Regions from separate parts of the Shewanella sp. 10N.286.51.B2 genome, predicted to be linked through region 2. Evidence: riboswitches for the same ligand, from Rfam matches in the RefSeq annotation. Region 2 holds a riboswitch; the other holds the start of a gene.
What was found. A riboswitch is a leader RNA that binds a small molecule or an ion and turns the genes downstream of it on or off. The one in region 2 is predicted to bind thiamine pyrophosphate.
Positions count from the first base shown of each region.

Region 1: another riboswitch for thiamine pyrophosphate. It lies ahead of AB4140_RS17695 (TonB-dependent receptor); the one in region 2 lies ahead of thiC (phosphomethylpyrimidine synthase ThiC).

Region 1 covers NZ_JBFRKH010000073.1:1,456-16,744, reverse strand. Annotated here, with positions in the region: gene AB4140_RS17725 (NAD(P)H nitroreductase) at 1-401, opposite strand, end outside; gene AB4140_RS17720 (DoxX family protein) at 540-1,121, opposite strand; gene AB4140_RS17715 (DUF6279 family lipoprotein) at 1,208-2,056, opposite strand; gene AB4140_RS17710 (phosphotransferase) at 2,101-3,111, opposite strand; gene pnuC (nicotinamide riboside transporter PnuC) at 3,126-3,776, opposite strand; gene AB4140_RS17700 (hypothetical protein) at 3,817-4,077, opposite strand; gene AB4140_RS17695 (TonB-dependent receptor) at 4,248-6,434, opposite strand; TPP riboswitch at 6,583-6,691, opposite strand; gene AB4140_RS17690 (YcfL family protein) at 6,850-7,242, opposite strand; gene AB4140_RS17685 (PaaI family thioesterase) at 7,328-8,353, opposite strand; gene hinT (purine nucleoside phosphoramidase) at 8,364-8,720, opposite strand; gene AB4140_RS17675 (CsgG/HfaB family protein) at 9,302-10,153, opposite strand; gene AB4140_RS17670 (curli assembly protein CsgF) at 10,156-10,563, opposite strand; gene AB4140_RS17665 (curli production assembly/transport protein CsgE) at 10,579-11,232, opposite strand; gene AB4140_RS17660 (LuxR C-terminal-related transcriptional regulator) at 11,229-11,861, opposite strand; gene AB4140_RS17655 (beta strand repeat-containing protein) at 11,991-13,574, opposite strand; gene AB4140_RS17650 (curlin) at 13,608-14,138, opposite strand.
Region 2 covers NZ_JBFRKH010000064.1:23,008-38,296, reverse strand. Annotated here, with positions in the region: gene AB4140_RS16595 (inactive transglutaminase family protein) at 1-1,467, shown strand, start outside; gene AB4140_RS16590 (alpha-L-glutamate ligase-like protein) at 1,467-2,423, shown strand; gene AB4140_RS16585 (hypothetical protein) at 2,386-4,191, shown strand; gene AB4140_RS16580 (DUF3541 domain-containing protein) at 4,169-5,314, shown strand; gene AB4140_RS16575 (LysR family transcriptional regulator) at 5,401-6,303, shown strand; gene AB4140_RS16570 (chemotaxis protein) at 6,373-6,633, opposite strand; gene thiH (2-iminoacetate synthase ThiH) at 6,715-7,824, opposite strand; gene AB4140_RS16560 (thiazole synthase) at 7,920-8,684, opposite strand; gene thiS (sulfur carrier protein ThiS) at 8,687-8,890, opposite strand; gene AB4140_RS16550 (HesA/MoeB/ThiF family protein) at 8,913-9,761, opposite strand; gene thiE (thiamine phosphate synthase) at 9,758-11,563, opposite strand; gene thiC (phosphomethylpyrimidine synthase ThiC) at 11,566-13,632, opposite strand; TPP riboswitch at 13,888-13,987, opposite strand; gene AB4140_RS16535 (hypothetical protein) at 14,213-15,289, opposite strand, start outside.

The DNA.
Region 1 (15,289 bases), on a different contig from region 2:
CCAGTACGCCAAACTGCGCCCAATCCTAAAGAAAACGCTGCTTGTTGCATTGCCATGGTGGCGCAGCCCGCGGCTAACTGCTGCTCTAATAATGGCACTTTAGGATGTGACTGACTTTTGGCGACGACAGTAATGACCATTGGCGCTCGGTGTGGCATCCCTTTCACTTTGGTTAAAAAGGTTTCATCCGCCCCTTTAGACTTAGCCGCCGTAACAAATATCTCTGCTAAGGTCTCTAACCCTGCATCAGTGGCGATAATAAATTCCCAAGGGGTTAAAGCGCCGTGATCTGGCACTCTGGCAGCAGCATTAAGAATGAAGTCCAATTGTTGTTCATTCGGCGCAGGCGTTGTTAAACGAGGTGTTGACTGGCGAGTAAGTAATAATTCTGAAGCGTCCAATTGCAAAATCCCTGTCTTTTCATTGCGCAGACACATGTCCACGCCGATAATTAATCTCTCAAGAATATTAACAAAAATCCCACATTAAAGTGGGATTTTTACATGTCATGATAAATTGTTAGATGAGGTTATTAATCGCTAGCTAGCACGCTTGGCAATAAAGTGATCCACGCTGGTATATCGGCCTCCGCCCATAAATAACAGCGCAAGCAACATGATGAAATAGGTTATGGCAAACTCAATACCATTATTTAAAATAACAAAGTTGCCTGAGCTTGTGAGCCATTCGTAATTACCATGTTGCTGTAAAAGTGCTTTAGCCGCAGCAAGCTTTTCAGCAGAAGCGGTGACATTATCGTTAGCAAGCCAGGAACTGGCATCAGCAATGGCCAACCAGCCATTATTAATGTGCACCGCAAACGCCGCAACTAACATGGTTACCATCATAGGGATGGCCACTAAACGTGTAGCTAAGCCTATCAGCAGTAGCGCTCCGCCAAATAATTCGGTGCCGGCAGCTAATGCGGTCATGACTTCAGGCATAGGTATACCTAAACCCCAATCAGGATTACCAAACCAAGCCGCTGTGTCACTAAAATTAGATAACTTGTTATAACCTGCTTGCATTAATACTGGGGCTAAATAAAGTCGCAAAGCCAGTGGTGCTATGCCTTCAATGTGCCTTAATAAACTTAAAAATTGCTGATATAGGTTCACCATGATAATTCCTTAACCTTGCTGCGATAATTACATCATTAGACCTTGGAATAACAAGTTTTATTTCATCTATTTACATCAGCTATAAATTAACGCTCCACATCGTCAGACAGATCTTGTAAATCCTCAATTAACGTGACTATTTTTTTGTTTAAATGACGGCGCTGCTTGCTGGATAAACTGTGATTAATTTCAATCATTAACTGACCAAATAATCGAGTATTTCTATCTGCATTTTGCTGATAGATTGCCGATTTTAATTCATCTGGCTGGGTCATTAATAACCGCATTCTCTGCTCAAGTAAGGCTGTATCATCTCGTTGACTCAGCGCAGTTTCAAACTGACGTAACCATTCAAGTCGATACTCTAGCCACATATCAAGGGTTGCTAAACGCTGTTGATTAAACGCTTTAATTAACACTTCTTGTTCTGCTGTGGTGCTTCCTAACCAATCATCAACCCGATTGATGGTTCTTTTGTTGGCATCGGCGACTAATTCTAGTTGGTTTTTTCCTGCATACTTGGCATTTAATTCATCATTATCAAGTTTAAGCTGAGTAATAATAGATTTAACTTGTTGATCGCTTAAGCTAGTAATAATAGGTAGTAAATCGGGTAGTAAAAATTCAAAAACACGAAACCAATGGGCTTTAGCTGCAGTAACTTGTTGCTCCCAAATTTCAATGGTGAGCGTGTGTTTATTAATATTGTCGGAAAGTTGCTGCAGCTGCTCGCTATAGCGAGCCAATTCTTGCTGTTGATGCCAAAGCAAAAACTTATCTAGCAGCTTATCAAATTGAGCTTGTTGAGATTTATCTAATTCTACATATTCATCAACGCGCCACTCAATGGCCCAGTCGAGAAAGAAGTAACTAAATTTGGTGGAACATCCTGCTAAAAAGATAACAAGTAATATTGGAATTAATGGCTTTTTCAACGGTCATTCTCCCCTACAAACAGCATAAGTTAAGAATAATAGCCTTATGGCACTAAAGATAGGTATTTGTTGAATAAGTTAAAATATTGCTGAGGAGATAATTGCTGGTTAGCTGCCATCATTAAAGCCCAAGCTGCGGCAAATAGCCAAAAGCAATGAGCCATTTCAGCGAGGTAGTCAGTACAATCATGAGTCAAATTCAGCTGATGTTGTAGATATTTTTCCGTCAGTTGTTTTACTTGCTCTTGAGTTAATTGATGCGTCACCACCACGGCGACTAAATCAAACAGCGGATGACTGGCAGCGGAATATTCAAAATCAATACACTTAAGTTGTTTACCATCAAACAGTAAATTATACGGCGACAAATCTCGGTGACAGAACTGCGGCGAAATCACGCAGGTTTCTAGTTGTTCAAGCCAAATAGCCATTTGGGCATATTTACTGGTTAATTTTCGATAAAGCTGCTGCCATGTCACTAACGCCTGAGTTTCATCAGCATCGCCTTTGTTTGCGACGCTTGCATCAGCAATTGAGTTGCCTAAGTCAGATAATGAGTTTACATAAACTTGCCATTGCTGAGTCATGGTAATTTGTTTCGTCGGCAAAGGTAATTTTGATAGCGGGGTTAATAACCCCAGTAGGTGAGCAACAGGGTCTAGCGCCGCAAACACCGACTGCTGTGGGCGCTTGTTATCATAAAAACTAAACTCGGCGACATAATTTGACCATAAGTGATTATTTTCAGGTATAAACTGACTTAGGTAAAAGCGTTTATCATCACTAAGCCAAATTAATTTAGGCGCCCGATTAATGGCTTCAACCAAGCGCCAACTGCTCACTTCGTTGTCTCGTTCACACCACGGGGCATTATCTTGATTAACCCGTAATACCCAATCGCTATCACTTAAGGCTATATGGAAGTTTTGGTTACTTAATCCATCAGATAACACTTTAACCCCATGACAATCTGCTTCAATCTTATCGGCTAATATATTCGGTAATTGGCGTTTAATATCCGCAGGTAGCCATTGCCATGGGTTAAAGTGACTCATTATCTAAATAGCCATTAGCTTGCTAAGGCTGCATCATCTGGTGCATGATTTTGCAGCATTTTTTTACGCCACATAAAGTAACCGCTGACAGCCATAAATAAATACAGGATAAGTAAACCAGAAGTTAGCATTAAACCTTTTTGAAGGTATAAGTAAATTGATAGCGAATTAATCACCATCCAGTAATACCAATTTTCTATTACCTTTTTCGCCACTAGATAAGTAGTCATCACCGCAAAACAGGTTGTTAATGCATCAAGATATGGAAACGAAGCACTTGTATTTGTGGCCATTAAGTAGCCCACAATCAAGGATACACCACTAGTAACGGCAATAATCACTAAGTGTTTGTTTAGAGACCAACTAATAATTGGCAGTTCAGTTTGATGACGACTGTCAGCACCATAGCGCCACAGCCAAAAGCCATAAATCGCCATCGCCATGTAATATACATTTAGCACTGATTCCATCAACAATGACACATTCCAAAACAGCACTGTGTATATGGCAGTACTGGCAAAGGCTGCCGCCCAACACCAAATATTGGTTTTCATGGCTAATATCAAATACGCAATTGCCAGAATCACTGCAACAGCTTCCCAGCCTGTCATTACAGACACTTCAGTAATGGCAATTTGTATTGATTGAACGATCTCAGATAACATAACGTTGGCTACTATTTCATTACTATGATGAATTTTCAGGTTATTCGGTGTGGCTTAAATCAAGCTCGCCACCAATAAATTTACATACAAATACTGCTTTGCCCCATTTTTGATGGGCCGCTTCCATTTCGGTTGCTAGCATGGCCATCACATCTGCGTATTCACCGCACACCTGAGTCGCCATCGCATTGGTTTTACGTTCAATATTAGGGTAGCTATCTACTCGGCCAATAAACCACTTTATCGGGTCTAAATAGTTTTCATTAAATGGATACATGCTGATTTCGGCAGTCAATTTCATGGAAATTCCTTAATCGTGATAAAAATACCGTCATAGTCTATCAAAGTTTAAGGTAAAAAACTTTTCAAAACATGACGGCAATTTAGTGTTAAGTATTGTTATTATTAAATAAATCAACTGTAACCCAACAGGTTAACAGCCCCCTTTAATTAACATAGTTTGCAGTCAAGCTACATAAACTTGACGTTTAAGGTAATACCTAGCTGACGTGGATCGCCGAAACGTACATATTGCTTATCGGCCCAATCTAAGTCTGGTTCATTACCAAAGTAGAAGCCTCTGGTGCCATATTGCTCGTCAAATAAGTTGCGGCCCCATAAATACGCTGACCACATTTGTGTTTCATAACCCACTCGAGCATTGAAAATAGTATAAGCGTCTGACTTTGATTCGTTACTATCAGAGTAGTAAAAATCACTTTTACCGCTAGCATTTAAATTGGTAAACCAGCCAGAATCACTGACATAGCTCATGCCTGCGCTATAAGTAAATTTTGGCGCATGGGCTTGCTCTCGACCTGTTAAATCTACGACATTGCCATATTTATCCTTGTATTGATAATCACCATAGGTGGCTTCTAACCAACCTGCACTACCGTAGAATTGAATGTTATCGGTGGCATAGTAGGTAAAGTCGATTTCGGCGCCGTAGTTTTCAGCACTACCTGCATTTTCGGTAAATAGAATGAAGCGCTGCTGATCATCAGGGTCTTGTTGTGATGCCGCCACTTGCTGATCGCGTCGATCCATATAGAAGAATGCCAAGTTGGTATCTAATTGACCTTGTAACCACGAAGATTTGAGCCCTAACTCGTAGTTATATAAGATTTCAGTATCAAACTCTTTTTTATCGGCTAATTCAGCTGGCAAACTCATGTTAAAGCCACCCGCTTTGTAACCGCGAGCAATACGCAGATAGGTATTATGGTCTTGGTTTATGGGTTTAGATAGCGCTAAATGACCACCCCACATGTTTTCGCTAGGTGAGAATTTATCACCATTACTGTCTGAATATTCACTTTCTCGGCGCTCTAAACGAACCCCAGCTGAAAATACATAACCATTACTAAACTGGGTATCGGTTTGAGCAAAAATAGCATAGTTGGTCGCTTCATATTCCGATTGCAGCACTTCATCTGGCCAGCCATTGTATTCAGAATATAAGTCATTATCCTCTTGAAGGTTCATGCCATATAAGCCCATTAACCAATCAGTCGAATCGTTAAAAATTCGGCCAGCTTCGTTTGAGCTGATACGAAGTTCCTGTGACACGGTTTTACGCTCACCCTGTTTATCCCAGGTGTAATCATAAACACATGGCTCAGTCCCAATCACGTTCCAGTCATCATCATAAATGCTGCATTGTTTCGAATCCCAGTAATCAGGGTTGGCCCAATCGCCGTCATAATTATGGTGATGATCGGTTTGTGCAAATGAAGTTAACGAGGTGAGTTCGAACTTTTCAAAACTGCTGAATGTGCCTTTTAAGCCAGCACCAGTGGTCTTTTGCGCATCAACACCAGGCTTATCGGTAATAGTTTCAAAGCCATTATTATCTAACGTCCAGGCATCATAGCCATTATCAAAATTAGCATGTAAAAAGGTTAAATCCAGTTGCACATCATCTGCAGCATACCAACGCAATTTAGCACGGGCAGTGAATTCATCACGGCCATTGGTATCTTCACGTTCAAGGTAAGTATTGTCGCGGTAGCCATTTTGTGAATGCTGCTCTAAAGACACCCGATAAAGTAGCTTACCAGAGTCAGTTATTGGGCCAGAGCTAAAACCGGAGAAGGTTTGTAAGTCATCGTCCCCAAGAGAGACTTGTGCGCCATGTTCAAACACATCGGTGGGATCGTTACTTTTAAGGTATATAAGACCCGCTAACGCATTGGCACCATATTGTGTACCTTGTGGGCCACGAAGAACTTCAACCTGTTGTATATCGTACATGCTCGACACCATGCCGATCCCAGATAAATCGATATCATCAACAATGAAGCCAACAGAAGAATTTGGCGCGCCTTGATATTCTTCTTGCTCACCCACACCACGAATTTGGAAATACTTTGGCCGAGAGCTGCCGCCAGACCAGTTAAAATTAGCAATAGAGTTTAATACATCTTCAAAATGTTGAGCGCCCTCATCTTGCAATTGTTGGCTATCGATGACGGTAACACTGGATGGCACTTTTTCTAGCGCTATATTACTAAAGTCAGCGTTAACCACTATGACTTCCATTTTTTCAGCAGCGGGCGCCACGCGTTCAACATTTTCTGTTTGAGCGACAACGGAAGTGGATAAAACGGCAAGAATGGCAATCGCTAGTGGCGATTTAGATTTTATTACAGACATAGGACCTCAAATTATAATTTTGAGATCCGGCAAGCATAGTGAATTAGTTATGTGCATCCATGACTGTCATTACAATTATCAGTTATTAAATTGGTGTCGTTTTTCGTTTACGACTTGGTTTATGACTGAGTTAATGACTAACATTTACGGCAAAGCATGCAGCCTATTCCTACGCCGGTATGAGCCGGATCAGGTTCTAAGGGTTTGTCTTTAGACATCTCAGTTTATCAACACGATAAACACCCCTTGGCGCGGCGGATTATAAACTATCCTTTATCTGTGCAACAGCACTAACAGGCACTTTTTATTAACTATTTAAGTACAAAAAATTATCACATAGATATTTTTATGATTAGCTAAGCCTATAAAACAAAAAACACGCAATTAAGCGTGTTTTATATTTTAAAAGATACACTTAGTTAGAGAATGCTTCTCTTACATATACTTCAAAACGGCTTGCATTGGCATTAGGGGCAACGGCGCTAACCTGCATTTGTTGTTTGCCATGTAGCTTTAATGACTTCCAGCTGCTTGCTTCATCTTCAATGGTAAAGCCACCAACATCAAACCAAGTAAACTTATATTGCAGCCTTAAATCCGTTGACACCTTGCTAATGATTAATGCAGAACCTTGCAATAAATCCGCTTGCGTTCTGACATTGACTTGCTCAACAGCGACTTTACTCGCAAAAGAATTATTATCAACTCTCACTTCGCTATTAGAGCTAACCATGACTCCCGCGGTATGATTAGCACAGGCTGATAGCATTAACGCTAGCGATATCATTATTACTCTTAATGTCATCATTAATTCCTTTTTTTAAGTATTAAAAATAAATGGTCGGCTCAGTGTCAAACAGCTTGCTCATCTATGCATCAACTGTGTGTTACTTCTACTGATCAAGCAAGAAATGCGCTCTCGCAGTAGCAATTAGCTGCTTACGATTTTTCTGCCAGCAATTAATGCTAACATTAGCAACTCGGCGTCCTTGACGAGTAATTTTACATTCAGCAAACGTATCTTGATGTAAACCCGCACGTAAATAATCAATTGAAAAATCGATAATTTTTGGCACTTTCTTAGCTTGCATAAATACCATTAACTGCACAATCGCCGACATTTCCATAAAGCCAGCAATAACCCCGCCATGTATGGCTGGCAGAATAGGATTACCAATGTTGTCATCTTTAGTTGGCAGCTTAAATACCATTTCATCACCAAAGCGATCAACACTCATCCCGATAAATTGGGTATAAGGGACTTTCTCTAATAAATAACTATAGTCATTTAAATCAATGGCCCGCTTAACCACATCATGAACATTAATATCGCCCACAGTTAAACTGGCATTGCCTGCCTGCATAACTTCAACACTTTGAGTATCAGGCTGGTTATTAGCAGCTGAATTGACTGCACTTGCTTCATCAGCGCAGCCCATCAAAGCTTGTCTAAACTCTTCACCCACCATTTCTGGACTAATACGCATAAATGAGCCAACAGCATGCGCAATAGGATCATCAATACTGTCTTGATAAGCAATCGCACGGGTAAACGCCACATTGGCCGACAAACGATAACATTCTGCAAATGCATACAGCGGTTTGTTTGGCTCAGCCGGTTTCATGTAGTCAACCCGTAAATCTAAGGTTGGCGATATTTCTAAGGATTTATACTTCTCTAAAATAGCGCATACAACAGAAGTGCCGGATGCGGTATCAATGATCGTAGTCACCACACCGCCGTGTATCACCCCAGTATCTGGGTCACCAATGATATCTTGGCTATAAGGCAACTCCAGTAATACGTGATGTTCACTGGCTTCTAACGCACTAATATTCAATCGACGGCAATGGGCAAGCTGATTAACAAATCGGCTTGCTACGCCGGTTAACGGAAAAAAATCACTGTTTATTTTCATGTTATTAGTATTAATCCAACCGACTTAGCATTGGCCCAAGTGACTTACCGCCAAGTAGATGCATATGGATATGGTAAACCTCTTGGCCACCGTGTTTATTACAGTTCATGATTAAGCGGTAACCATCTTGTGCAATACCCGCTTCATCAGCCAGCTTTGCCGCAACTGTCATCATTCGCCCTAATGCCAGTTCGTCAGATGCTTTTACATCATTGGCTGTGGGGATCAAATGGTTTGGAATAATCAGAATATGTGTTGGTGCCTGTGGGTTTATATCGCGAAAAGCGGTGACGAGCTCATCCTGAAACAAAATGTCGGCAGGAATTTCTCGGCGTATAATTTTACTGAAAATGGTTTCTTCAGCCATGATTGATCATCCTTTTGGTTATTATAATCGAAGTAGTGAAAATCATTGTTGAATGCGCTAATCAAGCAGCCAACTAAGCGCTTGCTTAACTATATAATAGCTACTGCTGCATTTGTCACTTAAGCCAAGCAAGTTTAACACTTTGCTATTAATCACTGTTGAATGTTGTTGGCACTATCAAGCCAATTTTGACAGCTCGATTAACTATAGCAACGCTCACTTACTTAGAGTTTATCTAGGCATTATCACATCATTGTTATCAATGCTAAAGGGGATTTATTTGAAGTATCCCCAGCAATTAACATTGAAGTCGCTAAAAAAAGCGCTATATTTCTTGGTGGTTACCTTTAAACCTTATGCAATTAGACTTCTTTGGCATCTTTTTGATCACCACATAATGAAAGCTTGGATTAACTTAACCATAATGAAAGCTAAGTTGCTTATGTGGTTATCGCCTTAAGGGCTGCTTCTGTGTATCTAGAAGTTTACCCCCAGAAAACATAAAAGGCGCCATTGGCACCTTTATCGTGATTGAAACATAAGGGACTGTTAATTAGGGGCTATTTATTCAGGACGGATAATTAGCCACGCTTAATTCTGGCACTGACTTGCGCTTCTTTATGGGCTTCTAACCAATACTTTTGCAAGGTAGTATTTTGCAAACCTGTAGTGGCATCCCCTAGCCTCCAAGCCCCTTTCCAAATGCCATCGGCAATAAGATGCACAACAGCGCTCTCAATGGCTGCGACTACGCATAAACTCACAGGCTCATTGGAAGTATAACCCGCTTCAGCCTCTAACAAATCTTGTGCATCAATAAACTTAAATACACCTGCGGTAATTTCTTTTGATATCACCGATTTGGTGGTGGTAACACTACTGAGTAATCGGCCAGTTCGAATATCCACAGCGCGTAAATTAACGGTAATGCTATCGACTCGGTATTGACCTGAAGCGCCAATGCCTAAATACCGTGCTCCAGCACCGCCCGTTTTAATATTTGTGTCATAGGCAACAATGCCACCTTCCATTAATACCTGCGCACTATTAAGTTGCGGTAATTTACTGGCATCACCTTTAAGTCCTGCCCGTAAAATTTTACGTTCTGTTAATAGGTTTTGCAGTCCTTCACGCTCAACGGGTATAAACCATGCTGAATCATTAAGTGACTGGGCTAAAAATGCCGTACCGGATTGTGGCACTGCCGTTGAAAAGTTACTTGATGGAATGGGCTTGTATTGTCCTGTTTGATCGCGAAAATCATATACTGCAGCAACCATCGCACCTTGTGGAAAAGGTAAACTGGTTAGATCGTAATAAGTTTCACCTTTAGGCATTAAACTTGAAGTGGCATCTATATTTTCAAATTCTTCATCAATTGATGAGCAAGCTGTTAAAGATAGTAGGCACAAGCTAATAATTAATTTTTTCATTATTAACCCCCGACACTGTCATCAACAATACCGCCAACTTCAATAATGGTGGTTTCACCGGTTAATACGTCGGTAATATGAACAATCAATGAGCCGTCTTCATTAACGACATTAATTTCAAAATCATCAGTTAATAGATAACCTTCCCCCCCATTGGCGGCATCATTAAAAAGTTGGCTCATCAACCGAGACTGTAACGAACTTGAGAGACGTTCTAATGCTGTTGGGGCCACATAACCTGAGCCACCACTACTTTCATGGTCATTTTGCGCAGCTGCATTAGCCAGTAGATATGAGCCATTTAAATAGCTGCCACCAAAGGCTGGGTTTACTGGTTGATAAATAAGTTGAGTGGCAAAGCAATCAACTGAAAGAATGAGCAATATTGAAGTAAATGTTATTTTTTTCATTTTGGCTTTCCATGCTTAGAATTCGTCAGGTGCGAGATCTGGGTCAAACAACGCTCCTAAAACGGCTTGTTCATTTTGCTTAACTACCGCAGAGTTAACGCGTTTAGCGGCATAATTGGCTTGGTCATCTATATTCCGACTAATAGGCGACACAAAAGTCACAAAAACGGTTTTTCTGTTTTGTTGTATTAATATTTTGCTACCACTTCTTGCTGTAGCTTGTTCAATAACGGTGAGCCCGGTATGTTTAGACTCGCCACCAATATCTCTGTATGCCGCGACAAATTCACGGTAAAAGCGATGGCCGAGTCGGGTCATCGCACGGTTTAAGATTAACCCATCAATTAAATCAGCTTCATCCTTAGGGACGGCATCATTAATATTAATAGGCTTAGTTTTGGGAGCTTTTTGAATATTCTTATCTGTCGCTGACGTTGTTGGCTCTTTGGCATTCTTAAGCTTTTCTGCGTGGCTTTGATCTATTGGCGGTTTATTTTTAGTGCTGATTTGCTTTAAAGAAGGTTCAGTCACTAAAGTTGATTTAATATCTAGTGTTGACTCTGTAGATAACCTTGATTCAGTAACTAAAGGTTTTGTTACTGAATTACCAGCGGCAATGACATGACTTGAAAAGATGAACAGAAAAAACATCAATAAGATGCTTTTCATACTCTAACCTCATGCATGTGAGTCTGTGCCCAAGCTATTGCTTGACCGCGACTGGATACCCCAATTTTTCTGAAAGCGCGATATAAATGAGTTTTAATTGTACTCTCGCTGACAAACAATTGATTGGCGATATCCAAATTTGTACTGCCAGCCAGTAACGCTTGAAGTACTTCTCTTTCACGTATGGTTAAATGCTCACTATCATCGTCAGCTTCATCACCAGTGACTGATTTATGTAAATCATGGGGTATAATGCTGCGACCTTTAAGTATTTCGTTAAATCCACTGCTAATAGCGGTAAGTTCAGCATCACTGTAAAATACACCAAACGTTGTAGCTGGGTGGATCAAAAATTTTGCATCAACTTGTTTGGGGAAATTAATAAATACCGTTTTCACCGAGCTGTGTTCGCGTTCGATTAAACGCTGTAATTGATAAGCTTGTTGTAAATCTATGGTAGCTAAATCAAACACCACTAAAGAGATTTCATGTGAATTTAATTTAGTACTCATAGTTGCTGGAGTTGCTTTAGCTAGCTTGACCAAAAACTCTTGGGGCCAACGACAATCAAGTAGGTCAACAAGCAATTGCGAACGAGAAACGATCATCCAATTGATAACTTTAAACATCACCCTTCACTCCATGTTATTACTTAAACAAACCTGTAGAAATTGTATAAAGTCAGGTTAGCAAGCCAACCTGACATATACTATTAGCCAAAAGAGTGTTTAAATTATTTTAAATATACTTTTGTACTATTAAGGCATCATCACTGCGCCTTGATTAATGGTCACAGAGTTACCATTACCAAAGGTGTTTACTGACGAATTATTACCCATATCAGTTTGTGTTACTGCAATAACATTTGTACTGCCACTGATATAAACATCAGCAAAGTGCTCTGTGCCCGTTTGGCTAATATCAAGGTCATTAGTTGAACCAAACCAAGACTCTCCAATAGCTTCGTTCAAGCTGCCTACCTGTACAATATCAACCATTGAGCCAGTACTTGCACCGTCGGCATAAGCGCTATTATCATCACCAGTTTGCGTCACATTGACAACATTATTGCTTCCCCATGCACCCGCACCAAAACCGGTCCCATAAGAATTAGTTGCATTGTCGTTATCAGTCACAGAGTTTCTATTACCGGTTTGAGTAATAGTAATAGTGTTGTTGGCGTTATATCCTGTTTTTGCACCAGCATAGTTATCATCACCAGTTTGGTATACAGATACTGTATTTGTTACGCTATCAGGCAATTGAGTAACCAATGCCTCGTTTGAAATACCTGCTTGAACAACAGTTGCAGTATCACCGCTACCAGCTTGATTGACTGTCGCTAAGTTACTCATATCGCTTTGGGTAACCGTGGCAGTATTATTGGCATTACTTTGATTAACAAATGCCATTTGACCGTCACCAGACTGAGTTACGGTTGTAGTTTGGTTAAAGTCTGATTGCTCCACAGTAGCTTGACCATTAACACCACTTTGCATCACAGTAGCCAAACCGCTATCACCAGACTGGTTAACATCAGCCTCATTATTCAAATTAGATTGAGTAACAAATGCCTCGTTACCATTGCCCATTTGCATCACTGCAGCATCATTCGACAAGCCTGTTTGTACAATATCTGCCCAGTTATTATCGCCAGATTGATCAATTACCGCGACTGTCTCTTCCAAAGCATTATCTGTTAGCGTATTTGTTTGCTGAAATATGCTACCTGTATTGCCAGCTCCAGCCTGCGATATGGTCGCTTCTGCACCATCTGAATTATCCTGCTCAATGTAGGCATCATTACCAGTGCCAACAGACTGATTAATGGTGGCATCGGCAAAGTCAGACACATAATTGTTAATTTCTGCAGTATCACCATCACCTAACTGATTGATGGTCGATGATGCGCCATCGGCATTTTCTTGCGTAATAGTTGCAATATTACTGTCACCCACTTGATTTACTGCCGCTTCTGCAGCTTGGGCATTGTAATATTTCTGCACTATATTCGCTTTATTCAAACTACCTTCAGTATCAATAGTCGCTGATGCTGTAGCGGTTGAATTATGCTGAGAGATTGCCCCTTCATTCCCATTACCCACTTGAGTAATAAAAGCTGCAGTATTTGAAGTATCAGCTTGAGTCACTTCTGCAGAATTCTCATCACCAGATTGTGATACTGTTGCTGCATTTGACTCGCTATTGACTTGCTGCGTAATCATGACAGAATTATCATTACCAACTTGGTCCACAGTTGCCATGTTACCATCACTAGCATGCGCACTAGTTGAAGCAAATAGTACAGCTGAAATTAATAAAGCTAATTTTGAATGTTTCATTATTGTCTTTCCCTATACGTTTAGTTAGATAAATTATCTTTGGGTGATCACAACATCTTGTGAGTTTCCCCATTGAAGTACACCCACTGCGTTTCCAGACCCGTGCTGCTGGATCTCTATCGAATTGTCGTAACCACTTTGCTTAATTAAAGCTAGGTTCCCAGTTCCTGTTTGCATCACATCGAGGTATAAATTTTCTCCGCGTTGCAACGAAACAACCGCATTTCCAAAACCCATCTGCAAGATTTCAGCCTCAATATTGGCACCAGACTGCCTAAGGCCTGCAATATGATGCGAGCCTTGCTGATTAACATTTATTGAATTATTAAAACCGAATTGTTGAGATTGAAAACGATTAGCGCTACCAGACTGATATAAGCTTAATGAACTATCACTGCCATCTTGTGAAACTAGAGCTAAATTAGCCCCACTGGCAAGTTCATCAAAATCACTTAAATCAGACTGACTGAAAGTAGGAAAAGAAGCTAGACAGACGACAAAGGCAAATGAAATTGCTAGTATCTTAGTTAAGCGATGTAAATACTTACTTTTTAATACGTCCATGCTTTCTGCCTTTAACATACTGAAAGGAGATTTCCTTTCACATTTTCAGTGTGTAAAGTATTGATGATTAATATTTATTCTGAATCCTCCTCGAGTATTAAAACTGCATAGACTAATAGGTAAAAAATCATCGCCCCCCCTACTTTAGTACTATTCCTTAAATCGAAATATCAACATTTATAATTGAATTAATGAGTAAATACATGTAGTTAAACCCAACTTCACATTGAAGATTTTGTACTTTCTTTGGGGTTGTATGTGCTAAAATTGCAATTAAAATTAAAAAAACATGGAAACTGACATAAACAATGTGAGAATTATTCGTTTTGAATTAGATTTAATGAAGATTTTTTGGTGTATTTAATGAAGATTAAAATAAAAGGCTCGAAATAATAAATTTAACTAACAATATAAATACTTTCTACTCAATACATTTTTACAGCCTTATAAAACATAGAAATGACAACGGCTCTACTCTCAATTAATGTCATTTTTAAATTCATCAATAATAATTAAACTTTAGAAAGCAAAGTAATACTAAAAAACAATTCTCATAATTTAATTAATAACGCACTAAATATCGCTATTTGGATAATTTCCACTGAATTTCATGAGCCATTTATTGGGATGTGTAAAATATGCCTCAGCCGCGATTGTCTACTGCTGATATTGTTATCGCTAGCGCCATAGTGACTTGTATCTGCAATACTGACTGTGCAGTGATGGCTTATCTATGCTATCGCTGTATTATTTCTGGCGTTATCAATATTCGCAGAACCGCAGCCTTAAGCCTCATCCATTGCGACCAGGTTTCTACGGGGTTACGGCGACCTCTTAGCCCTGAGCTTTTTCGCCATCAGATTAAGGCCTAAGCTCGATTATTATCCTCTAATTTAATCAATAATAATGACGCTATACAAATAGAGCGCTAGGCTGACCAGCATCGATCTGATTTGATAAACCGACTTGATAAACAGGCTAATAAACAGGCTGATAAACAGGCTGATAAACAGAAATAATCCCCTTGAAACCAAACTGATCTACATATGTGCCATTACCAGCTTATTTCTGGAAAATATCAGCCAAATGGCCCATTTAAATTTGATTAATCCATGTAAAAGGGGGGATGCTGAAAGGACGCGATGAAAAAA
Region 2 (15,289 bases):
TTATTTATATTCGGTACTGCAGCCAGTATTTATCGCAGCGTTGAACACAACGTCCCTTTCCTTCCTGGTCAGCAGGTTCAAAGCTGGTCAGTGGAAGCAAAAGTGATGTTTAATGGTAATAATAACCCAACCGAAGTATCACTCTCTTTGCCACAAGATCCTGCATTTGATGTACTTTCAGAAAATGCTACCTCACCGGGATATGGTCTAAATATCTCAGAAGGGGCTGACAGAAGAGCAGTTTGGTCAATTCGTGAATCCTCTGGACGTCAATCCTTATATTACCGTGTAACACTGGTACCGACAGGTCAACTTGACGTCACCCAAGATGAAGTACCTGAAACACCAGAACCCTTTTTATGGCAAGTCACTGAAAAAGGCGCCGCTGACCAAATCATGAACGATGTATGGCAGCGCAGTGCTAATAACCTTTCTTACGCACAGCAGTTAATGTCAGTGATTAACGACACTAATCAATCGCAGAATTTAGCACTGTTATTATCAGTTAACACTCGTACCCAGTTGTTTTTGCAAATGCTGCACTCTAAAGGCGTTCCTGCAAAACAAGTGAGTGGTCTAATGCTAGAAGACCAACGTCGTCGTCAGCAACTCAATCCTTATGTGCAGGTTTATCATAATGGTGAATGGGTTTTATTTGATGTTGAAGGCAACAAACAAGGCCGTCCTGATAACTTGGTTTTATGGCAACACAATAACCAATCGGTGTTAGATGTTGTTGGTGGCAGTAACTCGCAAGTTAACTTTTCAATGTTGCAAGAAACACGCTCAGCACTGGCAACCTCTATCGATATGATGAAAAACTCAGATGCACTGGATTTTTCTTTGTACCAATTACCACTAGAAGAACAAAGTACCTTCAAAGGGATTTTATTGATCCCAATTGGCGTGCTTGTGGTGGTGTTCTTAAGAGTGATTATCGGTATCAAGACATCAGGTACCTTTATGCCGGTACTGATTGCATTAGCCTTTATTCAAACCACATTATTGACCGGCTTAATTGGCTTCTTGTTAATTGTCGCCTTTGGTTTGATGATCCGCTCCTATTTATCGCAACTTAACTTATTGCTCATATCCCGAATATCCGCGGTCATTATTGTAGTGATATTTATAATTGGCTTGTTTACGCTTATTTCCTATAAAGTGGGATTAAGTGAAGGCTTAACCATTACCTTCTTCCCGATGATCATTTTGGCATGGACCATTGAACGTATGTCAATTTTATGGGAAGAAGAAGGCCCTAAAGCGGTAGTGATGGCCGGCGGTGGTAGCTTGTTTGTCGCCACTTTAGCCTACCTTGCTATGAGTAACAGTTGGATCCAATATTGGGTATTTAACTTCTTAGGTATTCACTTAGTGATTTTAGCAATGGTGTTAGTGATGGGCCAATACACTGGCTACCGTCTCACAGAGCTTAAACGCTTTAAACCTTTGGCTGGAGATCAGTAATGAACTTTGCCTGGCCTTGGGAGCTGCGCCGCAAAGGCGTATTAAATATGAATAAGCGTAATATCGATTACATTGGAAAATATAATCCTCGTAAATATTACAAACGCGTGGATGACAAGCTGATTACCAAGCAATTAGCTTTAGCCAATGGTATTGCCGTACCTGACTTGATTGGTGTTGTTGAAGAGCAGCACAAAATCAATGATATTCCGCAAATGGTCATCGACCGTACTGGCTTTGTGATAAAGCCAGCAAAAGGTTCTGGCGGTAAAGGGATTTTGGTGATCACTAAAGTGGAAGGCGGTCGCTATTATAAACCTAATGGCGATGAAGTGACGCCGACTGAAGTTTATCGCCATGTCTCCAACATCTTAAGTGGGTTGTTTTCTTTAGGCGGCACCCCTGATGTCGCCATTGTTGAAGGCTTGATTGAGTTCGATCCGGTTTTTGATGGTTTTAGTTACGAAGGCGTGCCTGATATCCGCTTAATCGTGTTTAAAGGCTATCCAGTAATGGGCATGCTACGCTGCTCAACAGCTGCTTCTGATGGCAAAGCTAATTTGCACCAAGGCGCTGTCGGTGTCGGTTTAGATATTGCTACAGGCAAAAGTTTGTTTGCTGTTCAATTTGATGAACCTGTTTTAAAGCATCCTGATACTCAATTTGAATTGTCACAAATTCAAGTCCCAAACTGGGACACCCTGCTTCATACCGCATCCAGTGCCTATGAAATGTGTGAACTGGGTTATTTAGGAACCGATATGGTTTTGGATAAGCAGCGAGGTCCATTACTACTGGAGCTAAATGCTCGACCAGGACTTGCAATTCAAACCGCAAACGGTAGAGGGATTTTACAACGCTTGCAACATGTTGAGTCTATCAAAGGCCCTGCCGTTTCAGTGGAAGAACGTGTGGCTTATGCCAAAAAGCATTTCTGTAGTAATCCTAACTTTTAGTTTATTGGCAACTGCGCAAGCAGTTGCCAATCCTCTTCAGCTGTTTGTGCAACAATGTTTGCAATACAAACCGTCTTTAGCATCCCTAGATTTAAAGCAAACAACCCCTTACCAAACATTACAGTTTGAGCAATTAACCTTAGGCTTTAACAATTTTAACGACCGTTTAAATTACTACCGCCACTTAGCCACTCATAACCAGCGTGAAGGGCTATTAATGTGCCAATTACATTTAGCTGATGAATTATCAGCATTGTTAACAGCGCCTCAATTATCCAGTTTTATCGCTGAGCTTGAAGATAGCCACATGCCCTACTCTTTATTAGCCAATAAAATTAACGCGATTACACTAGCCCAACTTGATATCGATACCAAATCACAGTTACACAATGCACAGGCAACGATAAGACGAAACCTTAGTAATAGTAATTTGAAATTGGTATTTAATAACGCACAATGCCAGTTAGATACCAACCGCGATGATACAAACTCTGCTTTTGAGATCAGTTTAGCCAAATACTTACTTTTACAACCAGATGAGCAATGCCGAAAAACCACTTGGCAGGCCTATCAAGCACGGGCAAAAAGTAAAAATCAGCAGTTATTAGCGACAATTAAAACCATTAAGCAGCAAGTTTCAGCGCCTGAGCCCAGCATTGCTTCAGCTGAAGCCCAAAGCGCGCCATTACAGGCAACCCAATCATTATCAACAAAGCCGTTATTAACAAATCAGCTGTTATTATCCTTCTTAGAAAGCCAAACCAATAATATTAATACAGCGCCTTGGAATATCGGTAAAACCCTTAGTCAGATAAAAAATACCCCTTATCTTGGCCCCAAAAACAGTAGTGATTTATTTCAGCAAGTTGTCGATGTATTAACGCCTCTGGGGCTTGAATTCGAAGCGATTCCCCTCCAAGTGCAAGCTGATATGTCGTCCACTAATGAAACCAATACCACCGCAAGTACTGGCAATGGCACTGCAACGGTCAATGAACCATCAGAACCAATTACAACTTATCGCTTGTGGCATCAGCAGCGTTTAGTTGGTGAACTCTATATCCATACAAGTAAGCATTCGATGGCGAATATCATTAGGTATCCGGTGATCGGTCAGCAATTTGCCCAAGCGAGCGTGGTTTTTCCAAAATATTTATCTAATCGGCGCCAAGCAATGCAACTGGTGAAAAGCCTCAGCGAGGCCATTACTGCTATGACTCGAGGCAGCCAATTCTATTTGGTAAATAAGCTTGGAGTATCAACAGATAATTATTTATTAGGTTATTATTGGTTAAGCAGTCATCTACAACACCAATTAGCCTATTTAACCCCTTCAGCGAGAGAGCAATTTGCTGAGTCTTATCGACAGCAACTTAGGGTATTTCGCAGCAAAGTCGCTTGGTATTATTTAAACTCTGAGCAGCAAGGGGATGATATAAATAATCAACAACTAAATAGCGCCATCAATCAGGCTTTTCAGGCGAGTTTTAATCAACAATGGCCGGATGCAAAAAATATGGCCTATAGCTTTAACGGCATAGCTAATGAAGGGCTCGATTACTATCACCCACTTTGGCAACAAAATTTAGTTAATTTGATTAATACAGACACTAACGCTTCAATAACAAATCGCCAAGTTTTTGATATTTTGGTAGTTAATGAAGATAATTTATCCCTAATCCAACAAATGAGCATTATACTTAATCCACCGACTGATCCATCATCAATCATCAGGAGAGCCTTTAATGTTGGCAATTCGAAAATTTAAATCCTTAACCAGTTTAATCAGCTTTTCGTTGCTACTTACTTGTGCCAGCAGCTTTGCTGAAACCAGAGATAACCATCAATTAACTCACCAGCAAGTTCGAAGCGCAATTCAGCTTAACCTTGAACAAAATATGTATTCCTTGCCACCTCGAATTCAAGGGCATTATGGTTTACGTATGTATCGCATGACTGGTGATGAAAAGTACGCTAATGCCGCTTTAATTGATTTGATCACCATTACAGAAAGACAAAACTACTTTGCCTGTAATATGGATAAACCTAATTTTATTGAAGATGAAGCCGAACAAGCTATTAGCGTGTTAGGTAAGGGTCCTCGTGCTAAAGCGCGTAAAAAAGCCCTTAAGCCGTTTCCAGAGTTTATTTTCTATAGCGATATTTTATTGCGCTATGCCAGTCGCACCGATGAACTGGGTTTCATGGGGCCATGTCATGAGCAAATGATTAAAGGCTTAAAAGCCTATGATTTAACCCCAGCTTTGACTGATCCTAAAATGATCACATCATGGGCCGCGCAGTTAGTGAATTATGTTTACTGGGCTAAACAGCTAAATGTGGGGGATTATGTCGAGGTATATAAACAAGCGTTCATCGAGACTTATCCTGACGATAAAGACAACAATCTTGATAAAAAGCAGTACCGAAACAAGCTATATGGTATGACACACTTTATTTTTGCCTCTAGTGGTTATTACCAAGAGCAAGTTAACGCCAAAGATTATCAATGGATTTTAGATTTCTTTAATAACAACATTGATAGGATCTTAACTGATGCAACCGATGACATTATTTCAGAAGTCGGCATTAGCTTTTTATTAGCGGGTCAGCCAAACCATCCTGTGGTTAAAAAGACTCAAAACCATATTGCGGCGTCATTTATCCCTGAGTATCAACTGATCCCGTCACCTCGTGGTAATCCCAATATGGTGTCAGGCGAACACCGCAATGTATTGGCGATGATGCTTCTTGATTGGCCAGAGAAGCTGCATAAAGGCCCTTACCTTGCTGAAATAAAAGCGACGAAAAAGTATTTGCCGGTGCAAGTGACGCCTAAAGATCTCAGTAAAACTAACAGCAATACAAAAGAGAAACCTAGCGCTAAGTAATTAAGCGCGTTCTCGATTGCCTTCAAGAGCGTATCACTGTGTGATACGCTCTTTTTAATATTGACCTGTAAACTAATGAGTTTTGTATGAATAGAGCAAAATCCACACTTGAGCAATGGCGAATTATTCAATCTGTAGTGGACTTTGGTGGTTACGCCCAAGCAGCAGAAAAGCTGAATAAAAGCCAATCTTCGCTCAATCACGCTGTGGCTAAACTACAAAACCAACTTGGGATTCAATTACTTGAAGTAAAGGGACGCAAAGCTTACCTAACGCAGCAAGGTGAAGTACTACTCAGGCGCTCACGTCACTTAACCCAAACCGTTGATGAACTTGAGCAACTTGCGAGCAATTTAGGACAAGGCTGGGAGCCCAACTTGACCATTGCCCGCGAAATCATCTATCCAATGCAATTTCTTGTGGACGCCTTAAAAGCCTTTTGGCCCGATAGCCGTGGGACCCGAGTGACTGTCATTGACTCGGTGATCACAGGCACACAAGAATTAATTGACAATAACATCGCCGATATCGCTATTTGCGGTATTCCTGCAAAAGGCCATATTGCCGAGTTCCTGTGTGAGTCAGACTTATACCTTGTATGCAGTCCGACTCATCCATTAACCCAGTGCGGTATTGTTGCCGATGAAACAGAGCTGGCGCAGCACTTACAAGTGGTCATTAAAGACACTGCAACTGAAAAATCAGTAGATACTGGTTGGTTAAAGTCAGAGCAGCGCTGGACAGTATCAAACTTTCACGAAGCAAAAAACGTGTTACAAAGTGGCATTGGCTTTTGTTGGGCGCCCGCTTATTTGGTCGAGGATGATATTCGCCAAGGTAAGCTCGCCAGGCTTATTCTTAAAGGCAGTAAAAGTCGTAAAATTGCATTAACTTTGGTTATCCCTAACCGAGATAATCAGGGGCCTGCCAGTAAATTGTTAGAATCTTTAATTTTATTACAGCACGATATTGACCAAAACAAGCCTTGATAGATATCTGATTTATTTAGCTTTAATGATACTCAAAGTCATTAATGCCAGCTCAAGTTACATTGAGTTCTACACTGAGACATCGATTATGGTGCCAATGTTTTCAGACCAGACATTTATCACATCTACTGCAACCTCGGCGTGAGAAATAGCTTGCTGAGCATCAATCAGGGCCGCTGCTTGCGAGCTAAGCGTGACGCTATCTGCAGTTATTAGTGAGGCAGAACTTAGCGTTTCTGGGATGGCTACCGCCGTGGTCGCCTGCGCTAAATCATTGTGCGCCTGTTGCAGTCCTTGAACACCGAGGGTAAAACTTGATGCTATTTCCATGATACAACTCCTTTTGAAACAACCTAATAGCAAGTTATATCACATTGAATAGTCGTGATAAAATGCATACCAATTTAAAAACTAATACCAGTTTGTCTCCCAATCTTTCCATACTGGGTTAAGCCCTGACTTTTGTATTTGCTGCACCATTTGCACCGCGCTGCGCTCATCTGAGATTTCAAATTGATCCAACTGGGTGTTGGGATTTTGATAACCACCAGGTTGGGTTGAGCTCCCAGCGCTGATATGAGTCACCCCTAAAGGCAATAAGTTGTTACGTAACTGCTGGGTTTCTCTGGTAGATAAACTAATTTCAAGCTGGGGGTTAAACAATCGAAACGCACAGATCAATTGCACTAAGCCCACATCAGTTAATTCGACTTTAGGACTAATTCCACCGGTACACGGTCTTAATCTCGGTAAAGAAATACTGTAACGACTGCGCCAGTGATGTTTTTCTAAATAGGCCAAATGATAGCCCATTAATAACGCATCTACGCGCCAACTGTCTAATCCGAGCAATACCCCTAATCCCACTTTATCAACCCCAGCCGCCGCGACCCTTTCTGGTGTAGTGAGCCGATAAGTAAAGTCTTGTTTTTTACCTCTGGTATGATGCTTGGCATAGGTTTGGCGATGATAAGTTTCTTGATATACCATCACAGCATCGAGCCCTAACCCCACCAGCTGGGCGTATTCATCTTGCGCCAAAGGCTGTACTTCGATTGCTACATAACTGAAATGCTGTTTTACCAGTGGCAAGATGGTTTTAAAGTATTCAATGCCTACTTTGGTTTCATGTTCTCCAGAAACCAGTAATATTGAATCAAAACCTCGCTGTTTAATGATTTGAATTTCAGCTAATAATTCGGTCTCTGTTAAGGTTTTTCGTTTGAGTTTATTACTCATAGAAAAACCGCAATAGTCACACTCATTTGCGCACAAGTTAGATAAATACAATGGCAGGTATAAACCAATATTAGCCCCAAAGCGTTGCCGGGTTATCTGATATGCCCGCTGCGCCATCGTTTCTAAAAAAGGTAATGCAGCAGGCGATAAAAGCGCGGTTAAACTGTCAATATGACCTTGGGGACGCTGTAATGCTTGTTGCACATCAGCTTCAGTGCTGCTATTAATCCGCATTGATAAATCGATTAAATCTAGCTGTTTAAATTGCTCGACAAAACTCATGGTGCGCCACTCTATTAACTTAATTTGTTGAACCAACCGCATTCAAAGTTAAATTACTCAAACCAAATCATTCACCAGTAAGGGAATAATCTGGCTTACAGATGTAAAAATTGCGTCAGCGGGCTAGTATGTTCTGCCTGTTTGGTAACACTGCCAAGTCCGGCGGTATAGGCATCACGACCGGTTCTAACCGCAAAATCAAAACACCGCGCCATCACTATGGGAGATTGACTACTGGCAATCGCAGTATTGACTAGCACGGCATCTGCGCCCAGCTCCATTGCTCGGCTAGCTTGCGAAGGTGCGCCAATCCCAGCATCAACAACCACCGGCACATTAGCTTGCTCAATGATCATCTCTAAAAAAGGCTCAGTGGCTAAACCTTGATTACTGCCGATAGGACTGCCTAACGGCATCACAGCGGCGCAGCCCACTTCCTCTAGCCGGTAACACAGCACAGGATCTGCATGAACATAAGGCAACACAATAAAGCCTTTTTTACACAAGACTTCGGCAGCTTTAAGGGTTTCAATAGCATCTGGCATCAAGTATTTCGGATCTGGATGGATTTCAAGTTTGATCCACTTTGTGCCAAGCATTTCACTGGCAAGTTCTGCTGCAAAAATAGCTTCTTTAGCGGTTCTTGCCCCTGCAGTATTGGGTAATAACTTAACTCCCATTTGCTGTAATGGCGTCAACAAGTCATCATAGTCTTTACTATGATCAATACGCTTCATTGCGAGGGTCACTAATTGTGAGTTAGAGGCCTCAATGGCAGCTAGCATAGTGTTAGCATCGCTAAACTTTCCTGTACCTGTAAATAAACGAGACTCAAATTGATGTCCGGCTATGGCTAACATAATCACCCCCCTGCTACAGCTGAAAAGACGTCTACTTTATCATTAGGCTGGCATTGAATGGCCTGCCAGCGACTTCTTGGTACAACTTGTTGATTGAGCACTAATGCCAGTGCTTTGGGATTAAGTTGTTTAGACTCTATTAGCGCTAATAAGCTTGGCGCTTGTTGCAACTGCTCTGGTTGGCCATTAAATTCAATTTCAATCATGTTTAATCCTTTTGCGGTAAAGTTATCTGCATGAGTTGACGTCATTTGTTGACGCTGTAATAGCTGCGCTACAACAACTACATTTAGGGTCTTGATTCATTTGTATAATCTGCCATTGCAAGCTTTTAGCATTAAACACATGTAACTTACCCGCTAGCTGGCCTTTGCCTAAGTCATCGGCTGTTAACCAATTTAGCCCCAATAAACTTTGCATTGATGCAACCGTTTGAACAGCAGCAGTGTTAACCCCCATTGATACACATGTTTGTGAAACATGAGTATCTTGTGGGTACAGGCATTGATAACAGCCCCTTTGCGGATAGTCAGTTGAGCTGCAAAATAATTGCCCATCATTAGCGGAAATCGCTGCGCTAATTAGCCCTGTAGCGTGACGAACACAAACTTCATTAATCATTAAGCGGCTAGTAAAGTTGTCAGTGCAATCAAACACCAGATCGACAGATTCAACTAATTTTGCACCATCTGTATCAGCGCCTTCCGTATGAGCACCAAAGGCCTGCTCAATTGCCATGATATTTACGTCTTCATAGGCTGCTGCTAACTTATCTTTGGCAAGTAGCGCTTTGCTTAAACCAATATCTTGTTCGTTAAAAAGTAATTGCCGCGACAGATTTGAAAGCTCCACCTTGTCATGATCCATCAATATCAGTTCTCCAACTCCCGCGGCGGCCAATTGCTGGGCAACACTGTGACCTAAACCACCGATTCCGATGATCAGTAGCCGGCTATTAAGTAATTTAAGCTGACCAAGCTCACCCATATCAGTCAGTAAAATATGACTGGCATACTTGATAAACTGCTTGGAAGTGAGCCCACTCTTATTAGCTTGACGCTGTTGTGTAATCGTCATGACACTGGCTCACACTGCTGTAGTTTCACTGATGGCTTGTGGGATTTTACATGTGATTGCCTTGGCTGTTGCTGAGGTTGTTGCTGAGGTTGTTGTGCAGCCGCTAGATGCCATTGCTGCTCTAACAATGAATAAGCCTTGGCAGGGTTTTCTGCTTCAGTAATGGCTCTTACCACGGCAAAACTATCAACCCCAGTGGCTTTGATATCCGTTATAACACTTGCATCAATACCACCGATGGCCACGGTTGGGCATACGTTGTTAAGTAATGCACTGTAGCGTGCTAATTTTGCTAAGCCTTGAGGCTTTGACGGCATCACCTTAGTGGTCGTTGGGAAAATATGCCCTAAGGCGATATAGGATGGATTTAATTGCTGAGCTAATAGAATTTCAAATACGCTGTGGCTAGATAACCCAAGGGCTAGCCCTGCCGCTGAAATTTCATTTAAGTCAGCTAACTCAAGGTCTTCTTGACCTAAATGAACCCCGAATGCACCAAGCTGTATTGCCAGTTGCCAATGATCGTTAATAAACACTTGGGCGTTATATTGCTTACCCAGAGCTATTGCGCGGCTAATATCTTGTACTAGTTTGGTTTGCTGAGCATCATTAGAGACCTCATTGACAGCATTAGCTTTAATTCGCAGCTGCACTGTGGTGCAATTGGCTTCTAACACACTTTGCAGCATAGTCACGTCATCCACAACCGGATAAACACCAATGCCCTTATGCAGCGCAGGAAAGCGGCAATCTAGGTAGCCCTGAGCTGTATTTATTAATCCATTGCTAAACTTTCCACCAGCAGCTAATTCTTGCTGTGTTTTGCCTAAATTGTTAATTTCAGCGCCACTTACGGCAGTAATTTCAGGGTAGTATTGTATTTCATCAGGCCAAGCGGTTTTTGCCACTGGCCCTGCGCCTTTACCAAATGATTCACTGCACACTAATCCCTTGAGTACATATGCTTTTGCCATCACAACGGCATCATGAAGTACATAGTTATGGGCTAAAAAGCATGCTATCGCAGTGGATAAGGTGCAACCTGTGCCATGGTTATTACTTGTATTAACTCGCTCGCTATTAAGCCAATAAGCTTGATATTGATGGGCGTCACTCACGCCGTGAACTTTACGGCAAATGAACAAATCATTGGCTTTGGTTTGTTGCCATACTGCATCACCGCCTTTGGCGAGCACATGACAATGAAGCTGTTTAACCAGTTGCACTGCCGCACTATAAAAACCATCACTTGAGTCTAGGCTTTGGCTTTTAATTGTGCACTGAGGTTCAAATGCCACGCTGTTAGTATCAGTCAGCGTGTGTAACTCCCTAACATTAGGGGTAATTAAGCTAATTAGACCTTTAAAAGGGCTAAAATCTAACGGCTTTTTTGCGCGCTCATTTAAGCTATCACCACTACTGGCAACCATGACAGGATCTAAAATAATCGGGATCAGCTGGTTAGCTAAACTCTGACTTTTAAATGTCTTTAACCAATTAGCAATGAGTACCAATTGTTGTTGATTGGCAATTAAGCCAATTTTTATGGCTGCTGGCGCTAAATCGCTAGCAAGTGTATTTAGCTGAGCCAATAAGATGGATTCTGACACAGCCTCGACTAGTGTTACAGCCACCGAATTTTGCGCAGTAACAGTGGTAATTGTGCTGCAGCCAAAACACTGTAAGTCATTTATAGTTGCTAAATCTGCCTGTATGCCGGCGCCGCCACCACTATCTGAACCGGCAATAGTCCAGACGATGGGCGACATGGTTTCTAAGCTATGTGGTTGTGAAACATTCATGGTTAAGCCTCTAATTCAGCAGTGGTCTTAACAGCTAAATCTGCGCTTGTTGCTGTGTCTGGCTTAGAGGATAACGGATGAGAAATAGCATAGCCTGTGGCTTTAAATTCAGCTGACTTTTGTGCCATGGCTGATTGAATATCTACACCGCTACTAACGCTTATATCTGCACTTGCGTCTACGGAATTAACATTGTGATTAGAGTGTGCCTGCAGGTGTTTAAATTCGCTAGCGTCAAGCACGTTCACCTTTTGTAACTGATCACGCGCTTGCTTTGCAGCGTATTCACGCACTTCTTGAGTGATTTTCATTGAGCAAAACTTTGGCCCACACATAGAACAAAAATGCGCGACTTTGGCAGACTCTTGGGGTAACGACTCATCGTGATAAGCCCTTGCGGTATCTGGGTCTAAGCCTAAGTTATATTGATCTTCCCAGCGAAATTCGAACCTTGCTTTTGATAAGGCATTATCACGAATTTGCGCACCAGGGTGACCTTTAGCCACATCGGCAGCATGAGCTGCAATTTTATAAGCGATAAGTCCTTGTTTAACGTCTTCTTTATTCGGTAAACCCAAATGCTCTTTAGGAGTGACATAGCACAGCATGGCCACGCCATACCAAGCCATCATGGCCGCCCCAATCCCTGAGGTGAAGTGATCATAACCTGGCGCAATATCGGTGGTTTGTGGGCCAAGTGTGTAAAAAGGCGCTTCATCACAATGGGCAAGCTGCTTTTCCATATTCACTTTAATGAGCTGCATCGGTACATGGCCTGGGCCTTCAATGATGGTTTGCACATCATTTTCCCAAGCAATGTTAACCAGCTCGCCTAAGGTTTCTAATTCAGCAAATTGCGCTTCATCATTGGCATCGGCAATACTGCCGGGCCGCATACCATCGCCTAATGACAATGACACATCGTAGGCAGCGCAGATTTCGCAAATCTCTCTAAAGTGCTCATACAAAAAACTTTCTTTATGGTGACTTAAACACCACTTTGCCATGATGGAACCACCACGAGAAACGATGCCAGTAAGACGTTTTGCCGTCATTGGTACATAACGCAGCAGTACCCCAGCATGGATGGTAAAGTAATCGACGCCCTGCTCTGCCTGTTCAATCAAGGTATCTTTGAAAATGTCCCAATTTAGGTCTTCAGCGACACCATTTACTTTTTCTAACGCTTGATAGATGGGCACTGTACCAATGGGGACAGGAGAGTTTCGAATGACCCATTCACGGGTTTCATGGATATAGCGCCCCGTAGACAAATCCATTACAGTGTCAGCGCCCCACCTCGTTGACCAGACCAGCTTTTCAACTTCTTCTTCAATTGAAGACGTCACAGCAGAATTACCAATATTGGCATTAACTTTGACTAAAAAGTTACGCCCAATGATCATTGGCTCAGCTTCTGGATGATTAATGTTTAACGGGATAATGGCGCGGCCGCGGGCAACTTCATCACGGACAAATTCAGCGGTAATAGGCTGGCCAATGTGAGCGCCAAAAGCTTCACCGGGGGCTTTTTGAGTCAAAATCTCATCAGTGACTTGCTCTCTAGCCATATTCTCGCGAATGGCAATATATTCCATCTCAGGTGTGATAATGCCTTTACGAGCGTAATGCATTTGAGTAACGCGGCGGCCTGACTTGGCTTTTTTAGGGCGAACAAGGGCTTCAAAACGCAAATGATCTAAACCGTCGTCAACCAAACGCTGTTGGGTAAAGTCAGAGCTAACTCCATCAAGTTGCTCTGTATCTTCGCGCTCTTCAATCCAAGCTTGGCGAAACTTGTTTAAGCCTAAACGGACATTAATTTCAGCATCAGGATCTGAATAGGCACCGGCGCAATCATAAACTTTAATGGCTGGGTTGGCTTCAGTCACGGGCGCATCTTCACTACCGCCAAGGATAGTATCGCTTTGATGAATTTGACGCATGCCCACTAACAGATCGGGGCGGGATCCGCTCAGATAGATCTTTTCAGAATTTGGGTGCTGTAAAGGTTTTAGGGTTTCAATAAAATTTTGCGCTTGAGCGCGGGTTTCACGACGATTTGACATAAGCAACCTCAAAATAAAAAAATAGAGTTGCTTGCCTGGAGAATTGTTGATGACGAGCGAGTTAACATTAACTCTGTAATTGACTTGAATTTACACCTTAACTTTGGACCTTAAATATCGGCAAATGGCGGGTTAAATTAACTTCAGCAATAACTCTGCTTTAATTAATTCTATCTTTTATTTTGCACTAATATTTATGATCTAGCCACGCAGCCATTCACTATAAAATTGCTGCTGACTGTAGGGTAAAAATAAGCAAATTAACTGCTTGTTTCCTTCGCAGGTTCTAGCCTGATCAGGTTCAACGGATCCCGAATAAACGGTCTCAGCCATAAAGGCACTCCGACAAGATGGCTGCAGTATAGTCAGCTTATTTAATAAAATACAAGTCTTTGACAATTTTCGAATTGGAATATGAGTTAAATTATTTCACTAGTTAAAATACTGTTATATATGGATTTAATTTACAACCAAGCGATTAAGACCCAATTAACACAGAAATAATTTGATAAATAAATTTGATAAATATTATTCATTTTTGATGTTGTTGAAATAAATCTTTTGTGAAAGTCTGATCAGTTCAAGGTAATTTAAGTTTCGATAAGCGTTGTTGAATGGCGTTATCTAGTGCTTTTTTTGTTTTGCCTCCTTCACATGGGTGTCCTAAATCTAAGCCTTCGGCATAAGGGTTAATTTGGGTTGGTAATGCCACCAATCGATGGCAAGTTTCACCAATCTTAACAATTCTATTTGGATCTAAACGATGATTGAGGGTAGTTGGTTGGCGCTTATCTTCTATTACTATTAACTCTATATCATCCATTTCAGGGGTTAACTCACTGGTGCTGGCACCACTAACAGAAGTCGCTAAATGGGCTTGCTGACTTATTTGCTGATTAACTTGTTGTTGATTGAGTTTATTTATAAAGGAATGGCTAGCTTGATTGATGGCCGATAAATTGTCGCTTGTTATGGTATTGGCCTCTGAGATGGTTTCATTAAACAATTGTGGCTTAAATAGATGTTCGTTACTGCTATCTTTTTGCTGCTGCAGATACATGCTATCAACTGAAGACCAATCGAACTGGTGCGTTTCGGCTTGCACTGCTTCTGCTATTGGCAATTTTTCAATTATGGGCTTGTAGTCAATGGGCTTTTGGTTAACAGCTTTTTGGTCAATATCTTTTTGGTCAATAGGCTTTGGGGAAATTGCCTTTTGATTGACAGTATCTTTTGGGCTAGTTGCAACTGCAGGCGCTATTGAGCTTGTATCGACAACCTTATTAGTACTTTGTTTGTTCGATATAGTTTGATCGATTATTTCTTCATTGGTAATGACTTCACTGACGACCTCTTCAATCAAGGCTTGTTCACTTGGCAGGGTCTTAGCTAGCTGGGTAATTTGCTCAGCCGTTAAAAAGTAGGCTTTTATTTCTTGGTTGTTACTTTCAAATGTCGCAGCTTTAACGGCTTGTTCACGGCTGATCTCGACAAAATGGCTAATGGTGTTATCAGCTAAGGAAAATAGCATAAACACCAGCACAACATGTAGCCCTGCTACAATAATGCTCGATGGTGATGTCAGTATCTTTTTAAACTCGTTATCAGAATTTTGTTTTAAAAAGCGACCTTGATTATTTTGATTGTCGATCAGCCC